DNA from 2 places in the Streptomyces sp. NBC_00259 genome. Region 2 is predicted to be linked to the other one. Evidence: riboswitches for the same ligand, from Rfam matches in the RefSeq annotation. Region 2 holds a riboswitch; the other holds the start of a gene.
What was found. Region 2 has a riboswitch for glycine ahead of gcvT (glycine cleavage system aminomethyltransferase GcvT). Riboswitches for the same ligand answer to the same signal wherever they lie in the genome.

Region 1: another riboswitch for glycine. It lies ahead of gcvP (aminomethyl-transferring glycine dehydrogenase); the one in region 2 lies ahead of gcvT (glycine cleavage system aminomethyltransferase GcvT).

The regions. Positions count from the first base shown of each region.
Region 1 is NZ_CP108080.1:1,102,724-1,106,124, forward strand. Features, by position in the region: gene gcvP (aminomethyl-transferring glycine dehydrogenase) at 1-1,734, opposite strand, end outside; glycine riboswitch at 1,913-2,008, opposite strand; partial or broken gene OG766_RS36715 (PRC-barrel domain-containing protein) at 2,071-2,268, shown strand; gene OG766_RS04945 (DNA polymerase IV) at 2,415-3,401, opposite strand, start outside.
Region 2 is NZ_CP108080.1:5,497,502-5,500,902, reverse strand. Features, by position in the region: gene OG766_RS25025 (enhanced serine sensitivity protein SseB) at 1-91, opposite strand, end outside; gene OG766_RS25020 (AAA family ATPase) at 348-1,043, opposite strand; glycine riboswitch at 1,172-1,269, shown strand; gene gcvT (glycine cleavage system aminomethyltransferase GcvT) at 1,420-2,535, shown strand; gene gcvH (glycine cleavage system protein GcvH) at 2,600-2,974, shown strand; gene glyA (serine hydroxymethyltransferase) at 3,001-3,401, shown strand, end outside.

The DNA.
Region 1 (3,401 bases), 4.4 Mb from region 2:
CGCGAGCTCGCCCTGCGAACCGGCGTTCGGCTGGATGGACACCTTGTCGTAGCCGGTGACCTCGGCGAGACGCTCCTCCAGCTCACGGATCAGGGTCAGATAGCCCTGGGCCTGCCCGACGGGAGCGAAGGGGTGGATCTGGCCGAACTCGGGCCAGGTGACCGGCTCCATCTCGGTCGTCGCGTTCAGCTTCATGGTGCAGGAGCCGAGCGGGATCATGCCGCGGTCCAGCGCGTAGTCGCGGTCGGCGAGCTTGCGCAGGTAGCGGAGCATCGCGGTCTCGGAGCGGTGCGCGTGGAAGACCGGGTGGGTGAGGATGTCGTCGTTGCGCAGCAGCGCGGCCGGGAGGGTGTCGACGGCCGTGGCGTCGAGCGCCTCGATGTCGCCGTCGACGCCGAAGGCGGACCAGACGGCGGTCAGCTGGGCGCGCAGGGTGGTCTCGTCGCAGGAGATCGAGACATGGTCGGCGTCCACGAGATGCAGGTTGACACCGCTCTCACGGGCGGCGTCGACGATGCCGGCGGCCTTGCCGGGAACCCGGACGGTCAGCGTGTCGAAGTAGGCGCCGTGCACCGGCTCGACGCCCCCGGCGCGCAGGCCCTCGGCGAGGATCGTGGCGTAGCGGTGGGTGCGGCGCGCGATCGCCTTCAGGCCCTCGGGACCGTGGTAGACCGCGTACATGCCGGCCATCACGGCGAGCAGCACCTGCGCGGTGCAGATGTTGCTGGTGGCCTTCTCGCGGCGGATGTGCTGCTCACGGGTCTGCAGGGCGAGACGGTAGGCCCTGTTGCCGTCGGCGTCGACGGAGACGCCGACGAGGCGGCCGGGGAGGCTGCGGGCGTGCTTGTCTTGGACCGCCATGTAGCCGGCGTGCGGTCCGCCGAAGCCCATGGGGACGCCGAAGCGCTGCGTGGTGCCGACGGCGATGTCCGCACCGAGCGCGCCGGGCGAGGTCAGCAGGGTCAGCGCGAGCAGGTCGGCGGCGACGGTGACGATCGCGCCGAGCTCATGGGCCTGGTCGATGACCGGCTTGATGTCGCGGACGGCGCCCGAGGCACCCGGGTACTGGAGCAGCACGCCGAAGACGCCGCGCTCGGCGATCCCGGCGGGGATGCCGTCGCTGAGATCGGCGACGACGACCTCGACGCCGGTCGGCTCGGCGCGGGTCTCGATCACGGCGATGGTCTGCGGCAGCGCGTCGGCGTCGACCAGGAAGACGCCCTTGACCTTGCCGACCCGGCGGGACAGGGACATGGCCTCGGCGGCCGCGGTGCCCTCGTCGAGCAGGGAGGCGCCGGAGGTGGGCAGCCCGGTCAGATCGGCGACCATCGTCTGGAAGTTGAGCAGGGCCTCGAGGCGGCCCTGGGAGATCTCCGGCTGGTACGGCGTGTACGCCGTGTACCAGGCGGGGTTCTCCATGACGTTCCGCAGGATGACCGGCGGCGTGAACGTGCCGTAGTAGCCGAGGCCGATCATCGGGGCGAGGACCTTGTTGCGGTCGGCGAGGGTGCGCAGCTCGGCGAGGACCTCGGCCTCGGTGCGGGCTTCGGGGAGCCCCAGGGCCTCGGCGTTCTTGATCACGTCCGGTACGGCGGCGGCGGTCAGCTCGTCCAGCGAGCCGTAGCCGACCTGCGCGAGCATCTTCGCCTGGGCCTCGATGTCGGGCCCGATGTGGCGCTGCTCGAAGGGGGTGCCTCGCTCCAGCTGGGAGAGCGGAATGCGGTTGGCGGTCATTGCGGAGGCCTCCTGGTCGTTACGACCTTCGAGGGGCACCACGGCGCGGGTGCCCGGACGGCCTCCCCCTCTGTCATCTCAACCTGAGAGCTTCACCGGATCGCCCCGCGGGCGGTCCGGCTTTCACCGTCGGTGAGAGCGGATGCCGTCCGACGCCCGCCCTGCTTTCCAGAGTGACCTCGTCCGTGCGGTACAGGGGCCTGAGAGATTCCGGGGAGGATTTGCTCCTTCGGCGGCTCCGGCCTTCGCCGGTGCGCTCTCCCGCACGGGGTCAGCAGCCGCTGCCAGCGTACCAGCGACGTCTCGTCCGGGACCGTCGAGTGGCCGACGCCCCAGATGTGCACTTTCGTAGTATTCAGTAATCCGTTGCGACCTGTTGGAGGGACCGTGCAGACCGAAATCGATCCGCGCAGCCTGATCGGCCGCAAGGCCTTCGACCGCAACGGCGCCAAGATCGGGACCGTGGACGAGGTGTATCTCGACGACGCGACGGGCGTTCCGGAATGGGCTGCGGTGCGCACCGGGCTGTTCAGCCGTGACGCGTTCGTTCCGCTGGAGCCCAGCGAGCTGGAGGGGGACGGCCTCCACATACCCTTCGAGCGCGCCCTGATCAAGGACGCACCCGACTTCGGTGTCGGCCGGCATCTCTCCCCCGATCAGGAACTGCAGCTGTACCACCACTACGGTCTGGACCTGCCCGCTCCGCCGGAGAAGCCGACCTCCCCTCCCTCGGCCTCCGACGACGCCGCCGGGAAGCCGGGCCCCGCCACGGGACCGGCGGGCGACCGCGACTTCGGCCGGCTTGCCGGGCACGACGACTGATCCGGCGGCTGCCGCACCAGCGGCAGCGGCTCCGACGGCTCCAGATCGGGGTCGTCCACGGCGAACGTCCGCACCCGCCCCGGCATCACGGACCACGGTTCCTCGAAGCGGACGGTGACACGTCCCAGCCCACTGCCCTGGACCCATCCCGCACCGTGCTCCGCGTGCCGCACGTCCTGGCCCGCGGACCAGCGCCGCTCGGCCGGGGCCGGCGTCTCCTGGTGCTCCTGCGGCTCCTCGCCCGCCGGCTCCCGCGCCGGACCTGTGTCCGCCTCGTCGTCCCGGCTCTCCCCCGCCGCGGCCTGAGCGAACAGATCCTCCTGCGTGTAGTCGGCGAGCCCGCTCACCCCCACGCCCAGCAGCCGGACTCCGCCCGTGGTGTCCACCGCCTCCAGCAGCCGGGCCGCGGCCTCCCGCACGACCGCGGGGTCGTCGGTGGGCCCGCGCAGCGTCTCCGACCGCGTCAGGGTCGTGAAGTCGAACCGCCGCACCTTCAGCACGATCGTCCGCCCCGAGTGCCCGGACCCGCGCAACCGTCGCACACAGCGGTCCGCGAGACGCTCGACCTCCGTCCTGATCCGCACGCGGTCGTGCAGATCAACGTCGAACGTGTCCTCGACGGACACCGATTTGGCGTCCCGCTCGGCGACCACGGGCCGGTCGTCGTATCCCATCGCCATCCGGTGGATCGCGGCCCCGTGCGACTTCCCCAGGAACCGTACGAGCTCGTCCTCGCCGGCCTCCGCCAGCTCGGCGACCGTGGTCATGCCCGCCCGCCGCAGATGCTCACCGGTCGCCGGCCCCACCCCGGGCAGGGTCCGGACCGGCATCGGGCCGAGCAGTTC
Region 2 (3,401 bases):
GCACCTCGACGAGGCGGCCACCGGCCGCGGGGTTGCCGACCGAGGCGGCGAGCACCTCTTCGAGCTCATTGGCGGGCCATGTCGTGTCCACGTGCGTTCCCTGCTTCCCCGTCCGGCCCCGTGGGGCCGTGATGTCCTGCGCAGCAGGGTAACGGGCACGGACGCGGCCCCGTCCCGGGCGCCCGCTTCCGGGGCTCCGGCCCGCGAACCCGCTCCCGGCCCCTGAGCCCGCTCGCCGCGTCCCCCGCGGGCGCGGGGAACGGGCGAGGCAGGCCACCGTGGCCGCATCCCCCGTCGCCGGACGGCTCCAGCCGGGTCCGTCCGGCGATGGGGATCGAACGCTCCGGTCAGGGCGCCTCGGTGAAGGCGATGCGGGAGAGGGCCGAGGCGCCCTCGCGGTCCAGGAGGACCGCGGAGGCACAGCCCGCGGGAAGGCGGCCGCGCTCCGCGTCGCGGATGAGGCGGCCCACCGCGCGCCGGTGGCGGGCGAAGGCGTAGCCGGAGACGCCCCGGCCGCGCTCCCGCTGGCCCGCGCGGGCGACGTCCGGGGTCACGTCCAGCAGGAGGAGGTGGAGGGCACGGCCACGGCGGCGGGCCTCGCGGGCCAGCCAGCGCCGCACCCAGGACTGCGTCCCGCAGTCGTGGACGACCACGCTCGCTCCGGAGTGCAGTGCGCGCCACAGCCCGGCGTAGTGGGCCAGACGGACGAGCGGGCGGTAGACGGCGTACGGCAGCCGCCGTGGCATCCAGCGGGCCCAGCGGTCGCGGGCGTCCTGCGAGTCGATCCCGCCGCCCTCGGCCGTGCGCCGGATCAGCGTGGACTTCCCGCTTCCGGGCAGCCCGGAGATCACCACCACGTCCCCGCGGCCGAAGGCGAGCACGCGCGGGCCGCGCCCGCCCCGTTCCCGCAGGTCACGCACGACCGGCGTGTCCGTGGCGACACCCAGGAGCTCGCGCCGTGGCGCACCCGGCCGAGCCGGAACTCGTGGCCGGGCGGGCACCCCGGCCGTCGCCGGATACGCACCGGTCCGATGCAACGTCATCACTCTCCCCCTGTCGGGTCTGACGAGACCCTGCCCAAGAAGCTTAAAGAAAAGGTAATGACCAACAAGTGATTTGCCGATCAGGGCGCCCGTGCAATGATGTCCGCGCAAACTGCATACCGGCCGCTTGAATCCGCGCGGGAGAGTCCTGGCCACTGTGTGGGCCGGGCGCCGAAGGAGCAAGTCCCTCCCTTGAATCTCTCAGGCCCCGTACCGCGCGCGATGAGGCAGATCTGAAAAGCGGGCCGCAGCTCCTGTGGCTCCACCCAAGGTGCAAGTCGCGATCACCCGCATATGTGGTCGTGATGAACCTCTCAGGTTTCGATGACAGATGGGGAGGATCGTCCTCGCCAGTCATGCCCTGGGAGCCCCATCCATGAGCAACGCCCCCCGTCTCACCGCCCTCGATGCCCTGCATCGCTCGCTGGGCGCGACGATGACCGATTTCGCCGGCTGGGACATGCCGCTGCGATACGCGAGTGAGCGCGACGAGCACAACGCCGTACGCACCAAGGCCGGTCTGTTCGACCTCTCCCACATGGGCGAGATCACCGTCACCGGGCCGCAGGCCGCAGCCCTGCTGGACCACGCGCTGGTCGGGAACATCGGCGGCGTCGCCGTCGGCCGTGCCCGCTACACGATGATCTGCCGTGAGGACGGCGGCATCCTCGACGACCTGATCGTCTACCGCCTCGGCGAGACCGAGTACATGGTCGTCGCCAACGCCTCGAACGCGCAGATCGTCCTGGACGCCCTCGCCGAGCGGGCGGGCGGCTTCGACGCGGCTGTACGCGACGACCGTGACGCATATGCGCTCATCGCCGTACAGGGCCCCGAGTCCCCCGGCATCCTCAAGTCGCTCACCGACGCCGACCTGGAGGGACTGAAGTACTACGCGGGCCTCCCCGGCACCGTCGCCGGCGTCCCCGCCCTGATCGCCCGTACCGGCTACACCGGCGAGGACGGCTTCGAGCTGTTCGTCGAGCCGCAGCACGCGGAGAAGCTGTGGAAGGCGCTGACCGAGGCGGGAGAGCCGGTCGGTCTCGTCCCCTGCGGTCTGTCCTGCCGCGACACGCTGCGCCTGGAGGCGGGCATGCCGCTGTACGGCAATGAGCTGACCACCTCGCTCACCCCCTTCGACGCGGGTCTGGGGCGGGTCGTGAAGTTCGAGAAGGAAGGCGACTTCGTCGGGCGTGCGGCTCTCGAGGCCGCCGCCGAGCGTGCCGCGGACAACCCGCCGCGCAAGCTCGTCGGCCTGATCGCCGAGGGCCGCCGGGTGCCGCGCTCGGGCATGTCCGTGGTCGCCGGCGGCGAGGTCGTCGGCGAGGTCACCTCCGGTGCCCCGTCCCCGACCCTGGGCAAGCCGATCGCGATCGCCTACGTGGACGCGGCGCACGCCGAAGCGGGCAGCGAAGGCGTGGGCGTCGACATCCGCGGTACCCATGAGCCGTACGAGGTCGTGGCGCTCCCCTTCTACAAGCGCCAGAAGTAGTCACTCCAGCAGCTTCAGCAGCCCCCATCAGCAGCACTCCCCCGCGTACAGGAGAATTCAGGTCATGAGCAACCCCCAGCAGCTGCGTTACAGCAAGGAGCACGAGTGGCTGTCGGCCGCCGAGGACGGCGTGTCGACGGTCGGCATCACGGAGCATGCGGCGAACGCCCTCGGCGATGTCGTGTACGTCCAGCTCCCGGAGGTCGGTGACACGGTGACCGCGGGCGAGACCTGCGGTGAGCTGGAGTCGACCAAGTCGGTCAGCGACCTGTACTCCCCGGTGACCGGCGAGGTCGTCGCGGCCAACCAGGACGTCGTGGACGACCCGTCGCTGGTGAACTCCGCCCCGTTCGAGGGTGGCTGGCTGTTCAAGGTGCGCGTCGCGGAGGAGCCGAAGGACCTGCTCTCCGCCGCCGAGTACACCGATTTCGCCAGCTGACCAGACCCGACCGTAGGGATCGCGTGATGTCGCTTCTCAACACCTCTCTCCACGAGCTCGACCCGGATGTCGCCGCCGCCGTCGACGCCGAGCTCCACCGTCAGCAGTCCACCCTGGAAATGATCGCCTCGGAGAACTTCGCCCCGGTCGCGGTCATGGAGGCACAGGGCTCCGTCCTCACCAACAAGTACGCCGAGGGCTACCCGGGCCGCCGCTACTACGGCGGCTGTGAGCACGTCGACGTGGTCGAGCAGATCGCCATCGACCGCATCAAGGAGCTGTTCGGCGCCGAGCACGCCAACGTCCAGCCGCACTCGGGTGCCCAGGCCAACGCGGCGGCGATGTTCGCGCTGCTCAAGCCGGGCGACACGATCATGGGTCTGAACCTCGCCCACGGCGGGCACCTGACCCACGGCATGAAGATCAA